2 regions of the Gilliamella sp. B2717 genome follow, and region 1 is predicted to be linked to the other one. Evidence: riboswitches for the same ligand, from Rfam matches in the RefSeq annotation. Region 1 holds a riboswitch; the other holds the start of a gene.

What was found. A riboswitch is a leader RNA that binds a small molecule or an ion and turns the genes downstream of it on or off. The one in region 1 is predicted to bind preQ1.
Region 2: it holds a riboswitch for preQ1, as region 1 does, so the genes downstream of both, queD (6-carboxytetrahydropterin synthase QueD) here and queF (preQ(1) synthase) in region 1, are expected to answer to the same signal.

What each region holds. Positions count from the first base shown of each region.
Region 1 covers NZ_JAFNNQ010000095.1:112,925-123,190, forward strand. Annotated here, with positions in the region: gene yihI (Der GTPase-activating protein YihI) at 241-729, opposite strand; gene coaA (type I pantothenate kinase) at 897-1,835, shown strand; gene J3U35_RS10635 (DUF1090 domain-containing protein) at 1,853-2,290, shown strand; PreQ1 riboswitch class I at 2,532-2,576, shown strand; gene queF (preQ(1) synthase) at 2,579-3,052, shown strand; gene queC (7-cyano-7-deazaguanine synthase QueC) at 3,080-3,739, shown strand; gene J3U35_RS10650 (7-cyano-7-deazaguanine/7-aminomethyl-7-deazaguanine transporter) at 3,918-4,601, shown strand; gene J3U35_RS10655 (alpha-2-macroglobulin family protein) at 4,871-9,970, shown strand; gene pbpC (penicillin-binding protein 1C) at 10,146-10,266, shown strand, end outside.
Region 2 covers NZ_JAFNNQ010000040.1:40,338-50,603, forward strand. Annotated here, with positions in the region: gene leuS (leucine--tRNA ligase) at 1-816, opposite strand, end outside; gene J3U35_RS05865 (hypothetical protein) at 1,044-1,661, shown strand; gene J3U35_RS05870 (hypothetical protein) at 2,136-2,756, shown strand; partial or broken gene bamD (outer membrane protein assembly factor BamD) at 2,934-3,656, opposite strand; gene rluD (23S rRNA pseudouridine(1911/1915/1917) synthase RluD) at 3,746-4,720, shown strand; gene pgeF (peptidoglycan editing factor PgeF) at 4,731-5,498, shown strand; gene J3U35_RS05890 (7-carboxy-7-deazaguanine synthase QueE) at 5,852-6,466, opposite strand; gene queD (6-carboxytetrahydropterin synthase QueD) at 6,469-6,891, opposite strand; PreQ1 riboswitch class I at 6,895-6,940, opposite strand; gene clpB (ATP-dependent chaperone ClpB) at 7,224-9,794, shown strand; gene J3U35_RS05905 (Cof-type HAD-IIB family hydrolase) at 10,136-10,266, shown strand, end outside.

The DNA.
Region 1 (10,266 bases):
CTTAACACGAAATTTAATCCGATTCGTTTTTCGAAGATAGAGTAAAGTACAAATAAATAGTCCAATATATAAACTAAGCATGATTAACATAGGCATAATGATTGGCTCTCATTATTAAATATTTGATTGTACATTCAGTCGACGGAACAGATTGATGTTGATATTTTAACAGCCAAACTATCACAAATTCATCGCATTATATATCACAATAAATTAATGTAAATTTGTTCAGGTATGACGTTAATTACGTTTCAATAAACTCACAATATCTTCTTGTTTCTCTTCTTCATCTTCAAAATCATCAACACTATAACCGAGTTGCTGCATCAATTCATCGATACGATTTAATTTAGTATCGAGATATGTTTGTTGCTCTTTTGTTAATTGGCTTCCACTTTCGACTAAATCAAGTAATTGCTCTAATTTAGGATCGTTTTCCAGTTGTTCCAATTCTTGCTCGGGTGAAAGAACTAATTTTTGCGTTTTCGGTTGTTTGATTTTATTGGTCGATTTCACTGATTCATCTGCAATTAACGAAATCGGTTTTTTACTACCAATGCGCGGATCTTTAACGGTTTTAGTAGTTGGTTTATTTTTTTTGGTTTCATTATTGAAACGAGAACCACTTGGTAAGCCTTTATGTTTGCGTTTTCGCTTGAGTGCCCAAGATTCTTCATTAATCTCTTGACGGGTTTTTTTCGGTTTTTGTTTCGATTTGGTTTTTAACATATAATCTCTGTTTAATATTAGGACAAATATTTATTTAGGCTATTTTATCAGTAAGTCTTCAATATAGCTACGATCATGCATTAATGCTAATTTATGATTGTAAAAGTTAAGATTTATGTATAATCTTAACCCAATCAATTTAAATAGATGGAATTTGAGAACACGACATGATGAAAAATCATCTTAGTCCTTATATGCAGTTTAGCCGCCAAGAATGGGCTAGTTTGCGTAATGCTGAACCCATGACATTAACCCCAGAGGAACTCACCTCATTGCAAGGGATTAATGAAGATTTGTCCATAGATGAAGTCAGCGAAATTTACTTACCCTTATCCCGATTGCTCAACTATTATATTAATAATAGTTTTAGCCGTCAGGCTGTTCTTGCCAAATTTTTAGGTAAAACCCAAAAAATCCCTTACGTTATCGGTATAGCAGGGAGTGTAGCAGTAGGTAAAAGTACAACTGCACGCGTTTTACAAGCACTATTAAGTCGTTGGCCTGAACATCGAAAAGTTGCATTAGTCACCACGGATGGTTTTTTATATCCTAATAAATATCTTGAAGAGCGTGGCATAATGAACAAAAAAGGCTTTCCACAATCTTATGATATTAAAAGGTTGATCAATTTTGTTGCTGATGTAAAATCAGGTCAATCTCAAGTTAAAGCACCCGTCTATTCACATCTGGTTTATGATATTGTTGATAATGAAGAAATCGTTATAGATAGTCCTGATATTCTTATTTTAGAAGGATTAAACGTATTACAAGGAACCTTAAATTTTACACAAAATACCAACCGAGTCTTTGTTTCAGATTATGTTGATTTTTCGATCTATGTTGATGCAGATTTGTCGCTTCTACATGATTGGTATGTGAATCGTTTTTTAAAATTTCGAGCTGGCGCCTTTAGTGATCCTAACTCATATTTTAATCACTATTCACTGCTTCCAGAGCAAGAAGCGATAAATATCGCTAATCGTCTTTGGCGAGAAATCAATGAATTAAATTTGATCGAAAACATTTTACCGACAAGAGAGCGAGCAAGTTTAATATTAACGAAAGGCAAAAACCATAAAGTCGATTGTGTTCAATTAAGAAAATAAACTTAAGAGGAATTATTATGAAATCAACAATTAAGTCGTCTGTAAGTAAATTAACACTGCTTTCTTTTTTAACAACCCTTACATTAGGTGTTTGTGCCGCAAACGTTGATGATCATGAAGGGCAAACGTGTGCCGGCAAAAAAGAGGCAATTGAAGCACAAATTACTGAAGCCCAAAAAACAGATAATGTTGAACGTGTTCAAGGATTAGAAAAAGCATTGTTAAATGTCAAAATGCATTGTAAAGATGATAATTTAGAAGCCGAATACAAAAAGAATATTACTGATAAGACTGAAAAAGTGGCAGAAAGACAAAAAGATTTAGCAGAGGCAAAACTCAAAGGTGATAACCAAAAAATTGCCGAAAAAACCGCAAAATTAAATGATGCTGAAAAAGAACTTGCGGAAGCTAAAGATAAATTGGACAACTTCTACAAAGCAGTGAAATCGAAATAAATTTTAAATTTTAGCTTTTATTAAGATTATCCTCCAAATTTGTCATCATCAAAATAGTGATAACGTTGTGAGTTATCCCGTTGATGATGACAACTTTCTTATTCAACACGCATTGCTATTGTTTAACCAAAATGACCCAATTTTCAAGCAAATTAAGTTAACTTAGCGTTTAACGCCGTTATGCTAAGTGATTAAGCAATAGGCTAGACTTTTATCACAAAAAAAGGTAAGGTGTGCGCCTTATCACGTGGTTCGTAAACCTCCCACGCAAAAAAACTAAGGAAAATTATGAGTAACGTTACACTGCTAGGCGATCAGTCTGTTCGCTATCCTACAACTTATTGTCCAGAAATTCTGGAAACCTTTGATAATAAACATCCTGGTAATGACTATTTTGTAAAATTCAATTGCCCAGAATTTACTAGTCTTTGTCCTATCACCGGTCAACCTGATTTTGCAACGATCTACATTTCGTATGTACCGAATATTAAAATGGTCGAAAGTAAATCACTTAAGCTTTATATGTTCAGCTTCCGTAATCATGGTGATTATCATGAAGATTGCATTAATATCATCATGAAAGATCTGATTAAATTAATGGATCCCAAATATATCGAAGTCTGGGGTAAGTTTACGCCTCGAGGTGGTATTTCTATTGATCCTTATGCTAATTACGGTAAAACCGGTACTCACTGGGAACAAATTGCGCTTAATCGTTTAGCTAATCACGATCTTTATCCTGAAAAAGTCGATAATCGCTAATCTCATCAGCCTAACAGGAATTTTTTAATGCAACATCGTAAAGCACTTGTGATATTTTCGGGTGGGCAAGATTCGACCACTTGCCTGCTGCAAGCCATTGCTGATTATGGACGTGAAAACGTTGAAACAATCAGCTTTCAATACGGTCAACGACATGCCATTGAGCTTGAAAAAGCCAAATGGATTGCTGACGACCTTGGTGTAAAGCAAACCCTCATTGATACTTCAGTGATCAAACAAACGACCAATAATGCCTTGATTGATGATTCACAAGAAATCAAAGCCGCTCAAGAAGGGAATTATCCGAATACCTTTGTTGACGGGCGTAATATGCTATTTTTATTGTTAGCGGGGTGTTATGCCAAACAACACGCTATTCAAGATATTATTATTGGCGTATGTGAAACTGATTTTAGTGGTTATCCGGATTGTCGAGATATCTTTATTAAATCCATGAATGTATCGATGAATTTAGCCTTGGATTACACGTTTAACATCATCACCCCTTTAATGTATCTGACTAAAGCGCAAACATGGGAAATGGCTGATAAACTCGGTTATCTTGATTATATCCGACAACACACTCACACTTGTTATTACGGGGTTGACGGCGGATGTGGTCAGTGCCCAAGTTGTGAGCTGCGTGAAAAAGGGTTAAATCAATATTTAACCGATGTCACAACATAGTCGTGTCTGACGGTTAAATGAATGCAGGCAAATCATCAACGATTATTTTGTATAACAAGTTAAAAATATTAAATATCGATGTAATTAAATTCAGTAATCCGACATTTTTACCTTAATTACATCATTTTTACGTTAAACATTATGGGTTCTCTCACCCCATTCAAAAAAGGAAACGAATATGTATTTGAATATTCACTCAGACTCACTACAGAAAAAATTTACTCCAGCTCAGCAGCGTAAAGCACTTTGTTGGCTCTCTTTTTTTCATATCTTAGTTATTGCATCAAGCAATTATTTGGTACAAATCCCGTTTGATATCTTCGGTTTTCATACCACATGGGGAGCATTTACCTTTCCATTTATCTTTTTAACCACCGATTTAACCATTCGGGTATTTGGTGCCAGCCTTGCCAGAAAAATTATCTTTGTTGTCATGATACCGGCCTTACTGTTTTCTTATTCCATTTCGGTTGTATTTTTCGAAGGGCATTGGATGGGATTTTCAGCGTTGTGTGATTTTAACAGTTTTGTCTTTCGTATTGCATTAGCCAGTTTTGCTGCTTATTTGGTTGGGCAACTGATGGATATTACCGTGTTTAATTATTTACGAAAAAATAAAGCGTGGTGGGTTGCGCCTTCGGCGTCAGCGGTATTAGGTAATGGTATTGATACTATTGTCTTTTTTGCTATTGCCTTTTATCAAAGTAACGACGAATTTATGGCGAATCATTGGATCGAAATAGCCTCGATTGACTATAGCTTTAAAATTTTAATTTGTGGATTATTCTTCTTACCCCTTTATGGTGTTATTTTAAATTTTTTAATGAAAAGATTAATGACGTTAGCTAGCGCCAATTCATAATTTTGTTCGCTTTTGTAACGAAGCGCCTTCCACTATTTACAAAACTCATTTATTTTCATGAATAAATGAGTTTTGTCTCTTCATCTAATGGCAATAGTTTCTATTAACAATATGTTTTAATAAAAGATAATTTTTTTATTAGACATACTCGAAGGAGTGGCATTGTCTTTAAAAACAACTTTTGCCAAACGTTTTTAGGCAGTGCATAATATAGATAATCGAAAAATGTTGATAATGTAATATTTGGAATAGAAAATAGGTGAAAAATAATGAGCTTTATTAAAGGGTTAAGCGTGTTGAGCTTAATTTTGGTTTTAATCGGTTGTGATAATAATAATAAATCTTCATCGATAGCTAATGAAAACAAAGATAGTCAGACAACAACTCAATCTGTCAATGACAATACTTCAAAGATTAATTCGAATCAAAATAATCAAACTCAAAGTATATTTACTGTTACTCCTGAGTTAAAAGAAAAATATAAAAATAACCCTTTTACTGTCCTTGATACCTCAGAAATGATACTTGATGGTTCGAGTACTTTAGTTGTTACGTTTTCTGTTCCGGTTAACCCTAAACTCAATTTTCCCAATCTTCTAAGACTTGTCGATAAGGAAAAAGGAACGGTTGATGGCGCATGGGAGCTTTCAAATAACGGTTTGGAATTAAGGCATCGATTCCTTGAACCGAATCGTAAGTTAACCTTGACCATTGATAAAATGCTATCTGCTATCAATGATAAGAGTTTATCCTCAGTATATCAAATTGAAATTAATACCCAAAATCGTGAGCCTTTTATCGCTTTTTCAAGTAGTGGAGTATTATTACCCAGCAAATCCATGAATGGTTTACCGGTTACGACACTGAATATTGATAAAGTCGATATAAATTTTTATCGAATCAAACCAGAAAAGTTAGCTAAATTTATTACGAATTACGGATTTATAAACCGTTATTATACTTGGCGTTCACAAAATTTTGAAGAATATATGGATTTATCTTTTTCTTCAAGGTTTGATCTGAATCCTACACCAAATACTCAAGAAACATTATTACTGGATTTATCTAAGTTTTCAGAAATAAATAAAGAAGGCATTTATCTTGCAATAATGGATAAAGCTGGATCTTATAATGATGAATTGCCTGCCACATTATTTTCAATCAGTAATATTGGGATAGCTATTCATGCTTACAACAATGGTAAATTATTGGTGATGACTCATGGATTAGATAATGGCAAACCGTTACCAAACATAAATTTATCGCTACTTTGTGTTAACTCCTCAAATGACAACAATAATAATTGTAATACCCTTTCATTCCAAACGAATAATGAAGGTTTTGCTGAGATCACATTACCAGAAGGATCTAATTATTCTTTATTAACAGCCGATGATGGAAGCCAGACTTCATTTGTCACCATTAATCGTAATGCCCTAAATTTAACGGACTTTAATCTATCTGGTTCAACTTTTTATTCAAAACAATTATTTATTTTTGGGCCTCGCGATTTATATCGTCCAGGTGAAAAGGTTTATTTTAACGCATTATTACGTGATGCTGATGGACAACAATTACCTGATCAACCAATCATGGTTGAGGTGCTCTCTTCTGACGATAATGTTATAGCAAGTGGTTACGTAAAAAAAGAACCAGACACGCATGGTTTATATCAAGTTGAGTTCACGATACCAAATGATGCGCCAACAGGTAAATGGTCACTTCGTATTAATGTCGGTGATGACAACTATCGTTTTTCTTATTTTAAAGTAGAAGAGTTCCTGCCCGAAAGAATGGCAATGGAAATCAAAGCGCCTTCTAATGAACCTATATCATTTGATCAAGACGTGGAATTTAGTATAAAAGGTTGGTATCTCTATGGTGCACCAGCTTCAGGGAATAAATTGAATGGTAGGAACTATTATAAAAATTTAAGAACTGTTCAGGGATTAAATGATTTTAAAATCGGAAATGTTCAAGGTGAAACAGATTATACTGAGTTGTCTGAAATTGATGAAACTTTAGATAATAATGGTAAAACAGAAATCAAGCTTAGTGCAGATCAGTGGGCTCGTGTAAAAAAACCTATTAGAATCGTGACAAATATAAGTTTATTGGATTCGGGTGGAAGACCAGTTACTCGTTATGCAACTCAAGATATTTGGCCAGCAAATCAACTTCCCGCTTTACGTACTTTATTTAGCGACGAACCTTATTACAATTGGCAGATGGATACTTATAGTGAGCGTCCAACTGTTGACATTGGCGCTTTAGCGGAGTTTGAAGTCGCTTACGTGAATAAGCAAGGTGAAAAACTTGCTACAAATAATTTAATAGCCCGTGTAGTGCGTGAGCGTCGAAATTATTATTGGTCTTGGTCTGATGGTAGTGGTTGGGAGCAACATTCAACTTTAAAAGAGTTTGTTGTTTCAGAAAATAGGATTTCCATTGATGAAAACGCTACAGCTAAAGTCAGCTATCAACCTGATGATTATGGGGCATATCGAATGGAAATTGTGGATCCAAATACCAATGTAGTAAGTAACATTCGTTTTTGGGCTGGCTATGACTGGGAAGATAATACTCAAGGTACAAATAATTTGCGTCCAGATCAGGTAAAATTGAGTATAGACAAAGCATTTTATTCGGTTGGTGATACAGCAAAAGTACACGTACAAGCGCCGGCTGCCGGTTCAGGTTACATATCACTTGAAACCAACGATGGAACATTATGGAAAAAAGAAATTACCGTTGACGATGAAGGTCTTGAAGTTGAAATCCCAATTAATGATTGGAAACGTCACGATATTTATATAAATGCAATGATTATCCGACCATCGACGAATGCTGAAGTACAAACGGTTAAACGGGCGGTTGGTCTACTTTATTTACCGTTAGACACGTCAAATCGTCAATTAAATATCACGATTGACGCACCGAATAAAACCGAGCCAGAAAAAACCATTCCAATTAAAATAAAAATGGATAAACAAGCAATTAATAAAGATCAGACCGTAACAGTTTTAGTTTCTGCGGTAGATGTAGGCGTGTTGAATATAACTAATTTCGCAACGCCCGATCCTTATACCTCATTTTTAGGACGTAAACGATATGATGTTGATCAGTATGACGTATACGGCAAGTTAATTGAGGCAAAAGGACGAAACATTAAAATGAGTTTTGGTGGTGATGCGGTAGCCGCAGGCGGTAAAAGACCATTAACGGAAGTAAACATCGTTGCTCAACAACTCAAAACGATCCAATTAAATGAAAATGGTGAAGGAATTGTTGAGTTAGCACTACCAAATTTTAATGGAGAATTACGTTTAATGGCGCAAGCATGGGATGACAACCGCTTTGGTAAAGCTGAGCAAGCGATGATTGTTGCTTCTCCTGTGATTGCTGAATTGTCTATTCCTCGATTCATATCAGGTGGAGATCGTGCTGAATTAGCATTAGATATCCATAATTTGACTGATACAACTCAAACCATGAAAATTGATGTCGCAACCTCAGGACTGGTTTATCAAACAGAATCGAAATCTATCAATCTTAAGCTTGATACAAAGCAGAAAAATATTATTCAAATCCCTATTATTGCTGATTACGGCTATGGTCAAGGAACCATAACAGTCACCGTAACAGGAATTAAATTGAATGATGGATCGGATTATAAAATCAACCGTTCATGGAAATTAGGAGTCAGGCCTGCCTATTCTGCAATCTACAAAAGTTATGTTGAAGCAATTGATGCAGGTGAAAGTTGGATGCTATCTCCGTCTAATTTAGATAATTTAATTGATAATACTGTTAGCGCTCAATTAATTGTTTCTAATCAGCCACCGTTAAATGTTGCCCAATATATCAAAGAATTGTTTGCGTATCCTTATGGATGTCTGGAACAAACTACAAGTGGCTTATTTCCATCTTTATATGCTAATAGTGAACAGCTAGCTGCATTAGGCATCAAAACCGATTCGGATGAAGAACGTCGTCAAAATGTTCAATTAGGGATTTCTCGTATTTTATCAATGCAAAGAAGTAATGGTAGTTTTGGTCTTTGGAGTAGTGAAAGTAATGAGGAATATTGGCTTACTGTCTATGCCACTGATTTTCTACTTCAAGCTAAAGAACGAGGTTATCAAGTGAATGATAAAGCACTCAATTCAGCGATGACACGAATTGGAGAGTATATCTATTCCGCTTCAGTTCTTGATAACATGAGATATTATTATCAAAATTCAGATAGATATGATCATGTAGAGCTTTCGATAAAAGCTTATGCGTTAATGTTAATGGCAAAACAAGATAAAATTACTTCGATAATGCGTAATGAAATTAAAAATCTATCTCGAAAAATTATAGACAACAACATAGCGTTATCTCCACTACCTATAATGCAGTTAGCATTAACGGCAAAACTTACCGGTTATGAAGAATTATATCGAGCTTTGATGGAAGAAGTGAAAAATACAAATTACGAAAACGACATTAATTATTATGGTGATTACGGTAGTGAACTTCGTGATGACGCTTTAGTATTAGCGATTCTTGTTGAAAATAAAATTGGTACGAATTTGCAAACTGAATATCTATTTAAATTATCTGATTTATTAAGTGACAAACGTTATCTATCAACGCAAGAATTAAATTCACTGTTTATTGCGGGTTGGTCGTTAGAACAACGCAAAAGCACACAGAAGTTTAAAGTGGCAGTGAATAATGAAGTCACTTTGGCTAGTGGTTCGTTTAAACGTAATTTTAATTTTAACGATATAAATCATGGATTAACTATCAGTAACCCACAAAATGATAAACCGCTATATATTAAATTAACCGTATCAGGTTATGCTAAAACAGCACCTGCACCAACATCAAATGGGAACATCTTAAGGATCAGTCGAAGTTATTATGATATGAAAGGCAACCCTATTATTCCTACAGATGTAAAAGTGGGTACAATGATGCTTGTCATCTTAGATGTAAAATCGCGAGAAAGAATTCAAGATGCGTTAATTGTTGATTTCTTACCTGCTGGATTAGAATTGGAAAATCAAAATCTTATAGGCAGTAATGTCAGTTTAGATTCTATTCCTGGGTTAGCCAATTTACTCAATAATCAAGATAGTAGTCATATTCGTTATCAGCAATATCGTGATGATAGATACGTAGCGGCTGTTGATATCCAAAATTATATCGGCAGAAATTTGTACGGTGAACGTATGGCTTATTTAGTTAGAGCAGTGACGCCAGGTAGCTATATGGTGCCTTCTCCATTTGTTGAATCAATGTATCGACCGGAAAGATTTGCGATTGGTCAAACACTAGATATGATGACAATATTTCAACCTAAAATTAAAAATGATTAGCAGTATAAACTCATTAAATTAATTATCATCAAAACATCCGCCAAATAAAATTGGCGGTGTTTTTTGTGTAAAAATCTCTGTTAACTCCTGAAATTAGATAATGACAATGAAGATAATAAAACGCCTTTTTAAACTTCTTATTTGGCTATTCATTTTCGGATTTTTTGGGTTAATTATGTTTCTCATCGCTGATTACCTTTTTCCCATATCAATTTCAAAAAATAAACCTACTCAAACAATAGTTGCACAAGACGGAACACCTTTGTGGCGATTTGCTGATGAAAATGGTATTTGGC
Region 2 (10,266 bases), on a different contig from region 1:
CGCTGCTAAATGTGCTAGTGGGTGCTCAGCGGCAACTGAGACAAAACTTACGCCCATTAAGGTATCAGGGCGAGTTGTATAAACACGCAATTTATCATTGTAGTTTTCTACAGCAAAATCAAATTCGACCCCTTCAGAACGACCAATCCAGTTTCGTTGCATTGTTTTAACTTGTTCTGGCCAATCCTCAAGCGTATCTAAATCATTGAGTAGCTCTTCGGCATAGTCAGTAATTTTGATAAACCATTGTGGGATCTCTTTACGCTCGACAGGGGTATTACAGCGCCAACAGCAACCTTCAACGACTTGTTCGTTCGCCAGTACAGTTTGATCGTTAGGGCACCAGTTAACTGCTGAAGTCTTTTTGTAAACTAAACCTTTTTCATAAAGTTTAGTAAAAAACCATTGTTCCCATTTGTAGTATTCCGGTCGGCAAGTGGTGACTTCACGATCCCAATCATAACCAAAACCTAATAATTGTAATTGCTTTTTCATGTAAGCAATATTTTCGTAAGTCCATTTTGCTGGTGCGGTATTGTTTTTTACTGCCGCCCCCTCAGCGGGTAAACCGAAAGCATCCCAACCTATTGGTTGTAATACATTTTTACCATTTAGACGTTGATAACGTGAGATCGTATCACCGATTGTATAATTACGGACATGACCAAGATGCAAACGACCTGAAGGATAAGGAAGCATTGACAAGCAGTAATACTTCTCTTTAGATGCATCTTCAGTAACGTGAAATGTTTTGTTCTCTAGCCAATGTTGTTGAACTTTGGCTTCAATCTCATCTGGGCGATATTGTTCTTGCATGACGAATTAATGTCCTATCTATTATTGCTAATAAAAAATAATTTGCTAATTGTATTGGTTATTGGCACGTTTTACAAACGATATATGAAACAAGGAGAATGATTTGATACCAATATTTATAAGAATTAAAATCAATAGAGTTAACAAAATAAAAGAAATAAATCTTTGCTTCTCAATATATTTAAAAAAACTTAAGATATATTTCTAAAAAATATAAGGAATAGCTTATGGAAAATCGTACATTTGGATTTCGTTGTTTCACTCGTCGCTCATTTATTGTTTTAGTTATATCAGTTATTAGCTTTGCTTCATTTGTCGCAGGTTATCTCATTTTTTTATTTACCTCTGATGCTGTCATGCCTTTGATCCCCAAACAATATTTTATGGAGATTCTTTTTGGTGGAATCCTTGTGTTGAGCTTACTTTCTGGCGTTTTGTTTGCTATAAGTATTGTGAGTTTATTCCGTAAAAAAATGACGTTTAATGTCAATTCATATTCGATTAATATTGATGACCATAAAAAATTGAATCAAATGTTTCAATGGTCAGCATTACAAAAAGTAATAATGTTTAAAGTCGAAAACGCTGTTTGGATTAATCAGACACTTATCCTGGAATTTGACAATGAGCGTATTAATATGCAGATAGTAAAGGGAAGAATTCCACTATTATCCAAAAAAGATATCGATCAATTTTTTGAATTTACACAATATCTTCATGAACAAGTTCTCAAACCAGATTTTACATTATTCTCGGTGGATAAAACTTTATCATCTAAAACAGCTGAATTTCTAGTGGATGTTTCACATGATTTAGAATATCGTTACCTTTATATCAGAAAGTAGCTAATGCGCATATGTTGTTTGTAAATTAGTGATAAAACAATGGCTATTGAATGGTTAAATAGCCATCAACTGTTTTGATAAACGTTAACTGTCTTTTAATTGGTCAATATAATAGCTATCATTAAACACACTTAAGATACGAGAAAGAATGATTTTTCTCTTCAACCGGTATATTTTCGAAATTGGTTTAAATAAGTTCATCGACTTTTGGGGCTTCAATCTCATCTAGGCAATATTGTTCTTACGTGATGAATATATGTCCTATCTATTATTGCTAATAAAAAATAATTTGGTAACTCTATTGGCACGTTTTATAAACGATGTAAGAAACAAGAAGAATGATTTGATACCAATATTTATATGAATTAAACACAATAAAGTTAACAATATAAATAAAAAGAAATAAATCTTTTCTTCTCAAAGTATTTAAAAAAAACTTAAGATATATTTCTAAAAAAATATAAGGAATAGCTTATGGAAAATCGTACATTTGAATTTCGTTGTTTTACTCAGCGCTCATTTAAAAATTTAATGATACTCATTTGTTGCTTTGGTGTTTTAGTCCTTGGTTGTCTCATGTATTTATTTTTCTCTGATGCGATCATGCCGATGATTCCCAACCGGTACTTTGAGGTCATTTTTATTGTTGGACTGCTTGTTCCGGAATTATTTTCTATCTTTCTATTTGCTATATGTATTGCTCGCTTGTTTCGTAAAAAAATGACGATTAATGTCAATTCATATTCGATTAGTATTGATGACCATAAAACATTGAATCAAACGTTTCAATGGTCAGCATTAAAAACAGTAATAATGTATAAAAGTACCGTAGTGCTATATCAAACGATTATTTTGGAGTTTAACAATAAGCTTATTAATATGATGATGGCAAAAAGTATATATTTATCCAAAAAAGATATTGATCAATTTCTTCAATTTATACAATATGTCGAAGAACAAATTATAAAGCCAGATTTTACATTATCCTCATCGGATACAACTTTATCAACTAAACTTACCCAAGAACTAACAAAAGCATTAACAAATATAAATGATGATCATGGAGTATACCGTTATTTATATGTCAGAAGATAACGAGGCAATGTTTCTTGATCATAAAATACTAATATGGCTATTTAAACAATTAAATAGCCATACTCGATTTTATACAAATTTGGATATGAAGTGATTAATGGTTAATTAGCCGCCATTAAAGACGCTAGTAAACCGTGAAAAGAATGACTTTTGTTGCTCTTTGGGTATGTTTTCAAGATTAGCTTGAATAAGTTTATCAACATTTTCGACTTCTGCCGTTAAGCCTAATTCTTGATAAGCATTGCGCATTAACAAGAGAGCAGATTTTGTTGAATCTGTATCGGGAAATAGGGATAGCATTTGTGTCACACGATTAATGACAGCGACATACGCCCCACGTTTGGTGTAAAATTCAGCCACTTTTAACTGATAACGTGCTATTCTATTTTTTAAAAAAACTAATCGTTTTTGTGCATCAGCGGCATAATAACTTGATGGAAAACTGGAAACGAGGTAGGAAAAATCTTTAAAAGCCGTGATCGCATATTGGGAATCGCGATCTGAACGATCAACATTGAACCAACCCTGAATCATATTGTCATCTTGAGCCATATTAGATAGGCCACGCATATATATCACCCAATCAACATTTGGATGAGTCGGATTCAATTTTAAAAAACGGTCTATTAAGGCTACAGCTAGTGGTAAATCTGCAGTTTTGTAATATGCATAAATTAAATCAAGTTGAACTTGTTGAGAATAGGGACCAAAAGGGTAACTTTTATCCAATGCTTCTAAAACAGTAATACTTGATTTTAAATTACCACTATTAAGTGCATCTTGTGCTTTACTATGGAGTTCAACCTCTGATACATTTTCAACATCAGGCTTTGTTGATGTACAACCAATAAGCACACCACTTAATGCGATAGCCAATAACGAGTGTAAGCGTAATTTCATTCAGTTTCCAATCCAAAAAATAAACAATAACCGTTATGATTAGTATATAATACTCTAAAACATATCAGCTTAAAATAGATAAATTACATATGCAAGAATTAAAATTATCAAATCAAATTGAGTCAACTCAACTTGGGATGCGTTTAGACCAAGCATTATCAGAACTTTTCCCCGATTATTCTCGCTCAAGAATTAAAGACTGGATTATCAATAATAAAGTATTAGTAAACGATGTGATAGTTAATAAACCCAAAGAGAAAGTATTGGGTGGTGAAAAAATTATTATTCATACTGAGATTGAAGAAGAGACTTATCATCAACCAGAAGATATTAAATTAAATATTGTTTATGAAGATGATGATATTTTAGTGATAAATAAACCACGAGATTTAGTTGTTCACCCAGGTGCAGGTAATCCAAATGGCACAGTATTAAATGCGTTATTACATTACTGCCCTGAAATTGCTCGCGTTCCACGTGCAGGTATTGTTCATCGGTTGGATAAAGACACGACCGGTTTGATGGTCGTTGCTAAAACTATCGTTGCCCAAACGCATTTAGTCGAATCGCTACAATTAAGAGAAATAACCCGTGAGTATGAAGCGGTAGCTATGGGTATTATTACGGCGGGAGGAACGATAGATCAGCCGATTACCAGACACCCTACCAAACGAACTCATATGGCTGTGTTTCCGACAGGAAAACCTGCTGTAACACATTATCGTGTTTTAGAAAAATATCGATTGCATACAAGATTGCGTTTACGATTAGAAACTGGACGAACACACCAAATTCGAGTACATTTAGCACATATTGCTCATCCTTTGGTCGGTGATCCTCTTTATGGCGGACGTCCAAGACCACCAAAAGGGGCCAGCGAAACACTTATTAACACATTACGAGAATTTGATAGGCAAGCATTACATGCAACCATGTTAAGGTTATATCATCCAATAACGGGTGAGCAAATGGAATGGCATGCGCCTATACCACAAGATATGCAAAGACTAGTTGAAGCATTACAAGAAGATACAGAATTATATAAACATGAGCTGGATTGGTGAAAGAAAAATGATTAAATCGATTTATCCTTACTGGTTTGCGCCGAAAAATGTTCGAGCGTTGACCACAACACGAATGGGCGGTGTCAGTATGCCGCCATTTGAAAGTTTAAATATGGGAGGGCGTACCGGTGATAATATAAATGATGTTGCAGAAAACCGAAAACGCTTAATTACCGCTGAACAAATACCCAGCGAACCTTATTGGCTTAATCAAACTCATAGTACTGTCGCCCTTGATATTTCACAAATAAAATTACAACCCCCCACTGGAATCGTTAATAATAAACAAATATTTGAAGCTGATGCGGCTTATACTCATCAAGCAAAGCAAGTGTGTGTTGTGTTAACAGCCGATTGCATGCCTTTATTATTTTGCTCTTCGAAAGGCGATGAGGTCGCGGCAGCGCATGCGGGGTGGCGAGGATTGTGCAATGGAATTTTAGAAGAAACTGTTAAAAAATTCTCCTGTAAACCATCCGAAATTATGGTTTGGATGGGACCAGCCATAAGTGCCAAAAAATATGAAGTAGGGGAAGAAATAAAAAAACAATTTGAGGCCATCGATCCAGAAGCAAAAAGTGCATTTAAATTAATCAATATACCAGAGCAAAAATATTTGGCCGATCTCTACTTAATTGCCAAACAACGTTTGAATTCAATAGGTGTAAATAAAATATTTGGTGGTGATTATTGTACTTATACAGAACAAGATAAATTCTTTTCTTATCGACGAGAAAACCGAACAGGAAGAATGGCATCAATGATTTGGTTTGAGTGATATTTAAAAAAATGGTGCAAACATTCTCAGATTAGCTGGCAAATAAAGAAACCAATCATGACGTTCCTCAGTTATTCTATTTTGGTGACTTAAAATATAAAACTTCTCTTCTGCCAGCTAAATAATCATTCTTACGTGTTTAACTTAGTGAAGTTAAGTTAATTTTCATTAAAAATTTATCTTTCATGTTTTGAGCAAGTTAATCTTGGCTAATAGTATGCAAAGTTCAAACATGTTATTCTTATTTTCGTAACAAAAACTTTATTAAATTATTAAGTTATATAACTATCACAATCGTTCAGGGCAAAATTATGAGCCGTTAACGGTAAACAGATGTGCTTTTTCGTGATTAATTATTCAATATTAGCAAATTTATGCGTTTGAATATTCAGTAACCATTTATTTTCAATACGATTTTGATTAATTTGTCCAAGTAATATGATTGTGTCATGCATGTTAAACTCGCCATTTCTTTCACAAGGCGATAAGTAATAGCGTTTAGCTTGAATATTTTGTTCAATATATTGGCAAAACGAAATGAAGTCAGGATGATTTTCAGCAACGATTTTCACTTCATTAGCAATTGACTGAACTATTTTTTGATAACGTGATTGATAGCAAAACTTAGGACTGAGAGCGATATAGTCAATTAAAGCATCGACTTTACCTAAACCATTACTTTCAATAGCAATAAAATAACCCGCTTGTTTAAGGGGTAAGAGTAATTTAGATAGATCTTTAACTAAGGTTGGCTCGCCACCCGTAATAATGATATTTTTGCTTTTATACTGTTTCACTTTGTCGAGAAGTTGATCTAATGTGAAACGGGTATATTGGCGAAAATTGGTATCACACCAACAACAATTTAGATTACAACCTGCCAAGCGAATAAAAATGGCGGGCATACCGGTATTATAACCTTCGCCTTGCAGTGATTCGAAGATTTCAACAATACGAAACTCAAGCATAGTTAACCCCGTTGATACTCGCAGTATGAGCTTGGGGTTTCCCACAGTTTAATCTTGGATATGGGTAAATAGTTCGATAAACAATCAAAAATGTATTGACTCATTCCTTCAGCGGTTGTTCGACACGGAAAAGCAAATGTTTTTCGATCCATTTCTTGCAATAAGTTAGCAATACGGCATTCATTAACATTATTTTGGTGGTAAAGATAAGCATGATCGAGCGGATCAATAATATGTTTTTTTACAATGGATTTGAGATCAGCGTAATCCATTACCATATCTTCGCTGGAACCCTTATTAATGAGTTCACCACTAATTTCGACGACTAATCGGTAAGTATGACCATGCAGGTTATGACATTTTTTGTTATGCCCGTCTAACATGTGACAAGCATCAAATTGGAACTCTTTGGCAATTTTGAACATTTTACATTCCTAGTTTTTTTTCGTGGGATGGATCACGAACCACGGTTAGATAACCTAACAAAAGAAAGCGGTTAATATAATAGATATCAAGTTATTTGTCACCTTTCAATGATTATCTGAAACTAGATATTCTATTTAGGATGCGATTGTAAATATATTTAAATTTATCATTTTTAGGTCTAAAATGTTTTGCGCAAGTTAATTTTTATTATCTGTAAAAAAATTCTTGACAAGCTCTTGAAATTTTTCCTTCCACACTCATTTAGTCATTATGCAAATGGAATAAGTGTTTAATCATTTATGCCAAATTTATTGCTAAGGAGATAGATAATATGAGGTTAGATAAACTCACAGACAAATTTCAACAAGCTTTAGCTGATGCGCAGTCTTTAGCATTAGGTAAAGATAATCAATATATAGAGCCTATTCATGTACTCTCAGCAATGCTTAATCAAGAAGGCAGTAGTGTTAATCCATTATTGGCAGCTGCTGGGGCAAATAATGCCATTTTACAACAAGAATTAAATCAATCCATTGACCGATTACCTCAAGTGCAGGGTGTCGGTGGCGAAGTTATCCCTTCTCAAGATTTAATTAAAGTTTTAAATTTATGCGATAAATTATCTCAAAAAAATGGAGATAGTTATATCTCTTCAGAGCTATTTATATTAGCTGCATTAGACGAAAAAGGGAGCCTTGGCGATATCCTAAAAAAATCGGGTGTCACTAAAGATAAATTTCTTCAAGCAGTCAATCAATTAAGAGGAAGCGACAACGTGAATGATCCAAATGCAGAAGATCAACGTGGTGCGTTGAAAAAATACACTATTGATTTAACACAGCGTGCAGAACAAGGTAAACTCGACCCGGTTATTGGACGTGATGAAGAGATTCGCCGTACGATACAAGTGTTACAACGTCGTACCAAAAATAACCCTGTGTTAATTGGTGAACCGGGTGTGGGTAAAACTGCGATTGTTGAAGGATTAGCACAACGTATTGTGAATCGTGAAGTTCCCGAGGGATTACGTAATAAACGTGTCTTATCCTTGGATATGGGCGCCTTAATTGCTGGTGCTAAATATCGTGGTGAGTTCGAAGAGCGTTTGAAAGCTGTCCTTAAAGACATCGCTAAAGAAGAAGGTCGTATTATTCTGTTTATCGACGAAATTCACACTATGGTCGGTGCAGGTAAAGGCGATGGAGCTATGGATGCCGGAAACATGTTAAAACCAGCATTAGCTCGGGGTGAATTACACTGCGTTGGGGCAACAACACTTGACGAATATCGTCAATATATTGAAAAAGATCCTGCATTGGAACGTCGTTTTCAAAAAGTTTATGTGGCTGAACCGACTGTTGAAGACACCATTGCCATTTTGCGTGGTTTGAAAGAGCGTTATGAATTGCATCATCATGTTCAAATTACCGATCCAGCCATTGTGGCTGCAGCAACCTTATCGCATCGTTATATTTCAGATCGTATGTTGCCAGATAAAGCCATTGACTTGATTGATGAAGCTGCATCGAGTATTCGTATGCAAATGGATTCTAAACCAGAATCATTAGATCGTCTTGAAAGACGTATCATTCAACTTAAACTTGAGCAACAAGCGCTTAAAAAAGAGTCGGATGATGCCAGTAAAAAACGACTTGAGATGTTAAATAATGAACTTGCTGAAAAAGAAAAGGATTATGCGTCACTTGAAGAAGAGTGGAAATCAGAGAAAGCTGCACTTTCGGGTACTCAGAATATCAAAGCAGAGTTGGAAAAAGCTCGCACTGAGATAGAACAAGCTCGTCGAGCTGGGGATTTAAACAAGATGTCGGAATTGCAATATGGCAAAATTCCGGAACTTGAAAAGAAACTCGCAACAGCTACGCAATTAGAAGGTAAAACCATGAAATTATTGCGTAACAAAGTGACCGATAACGAGATTGCCGAAGTATTATCGAAAGCGACGGGTATTCCTGTTTCGAGAATGCTTGAAAGCGAAAAAGATAAATTATTACACATGGAAGACGCTTTACATAAACGTGTTATTGGGCAAGATGAAGCCGTTGTCGCTGTAGCAAATGCTATTCGTCGTAGCCGTGCTGGTCTTTCTGATCCGAATAAACCGATTGGGTCTTTCTTATTCTTAGGTCCAACAGGTGTGGGTAAAACCGAACTTTGTAAAGCATTGGCAAACTTTATGTTTGATAGTGAAGATGCAATGGTACGGATTGATATGTCTGAATTTATGGAAAAACATTCCGTTGCTCGCTTAATTGGTGCGCCTCCTGGTTATGTTGGTTATGAAGAGGGCGGATATTTAACCGAAGCCGTACGACGTCGACCTTATTCAGTAATTTTACTGGATGAAGTGGAAAAAGCGCATCCGGATGTCTTTAATATTTTATTACAAGTCTTAGATGATGGTCGCTTAACTGACGGACAAGGTCGTACAGTGGATTTCCGCAATACGGTTATCATCATGACATCTAACTTGGGTTCTGATTTAATTCAAGGACAAGTTGAGCTTAGTTATGACGAAATGAAAGCATTAGTTATGACCGTGGTAACTAAACATTTTAGACCTGAATTTATCAACCGTATTGATGAAACGGTGGTCTTCCATCCACTGGGTCAAGAAAACATCAAAGCGATTGCTAGAATTCAATTGGCACATGTTGAAAAACGCTTAGATGAGCGAGGTTATGAAATGGATATTTCTGATGCAGCGTTAGAACATCTTGCTAAAGTTGGTTTCGATCCAATTTATGGTGCAAGACCGTTAAAACGCGCTATTCAACAAGAAATTGAAAACCCATTAGCACAACAAATATTGTCCGGTAAATTAGTACCAGGTAAAACCATTCATTTGGATTTAGTGGGTGATAATATCGAAGCTAAACAGTAATCAACAAATAAACCGACCTTAATGGTCGGTTTTTTTTATTATACCGATCCGTCACTTTAACAGTGTATATTGCGGTAGATAAGTCATCGTCAATTTTAGATCTCTCAATAATCAATCGATCCATTTTCGTTTTAACTCATTTGCATTAATAATAACTTTAACATATTAATAATATTGAGTATTTCCTAATAGAAAAACATCAATAGAATTTAAATGACTTCATTTTTTGTGATCATGATCTCATCCTGAACGATTACAATATTGCCAAATCGATCATAAAGCATCATAATCAATCATATCTTGATTGATTAAATAAAATGGCAATGAGAAAGGATAATAAAATGATTAAATTGATCATAAGTGATCTAGATGGGACATTTTTAAATAGCCAAGGTGATTATGACCGTCAGCTATTTTCTCAAGTGTATGCGCTTATGGCTGAGCAACAAATTCATTTTGTCGCTTGTACCGG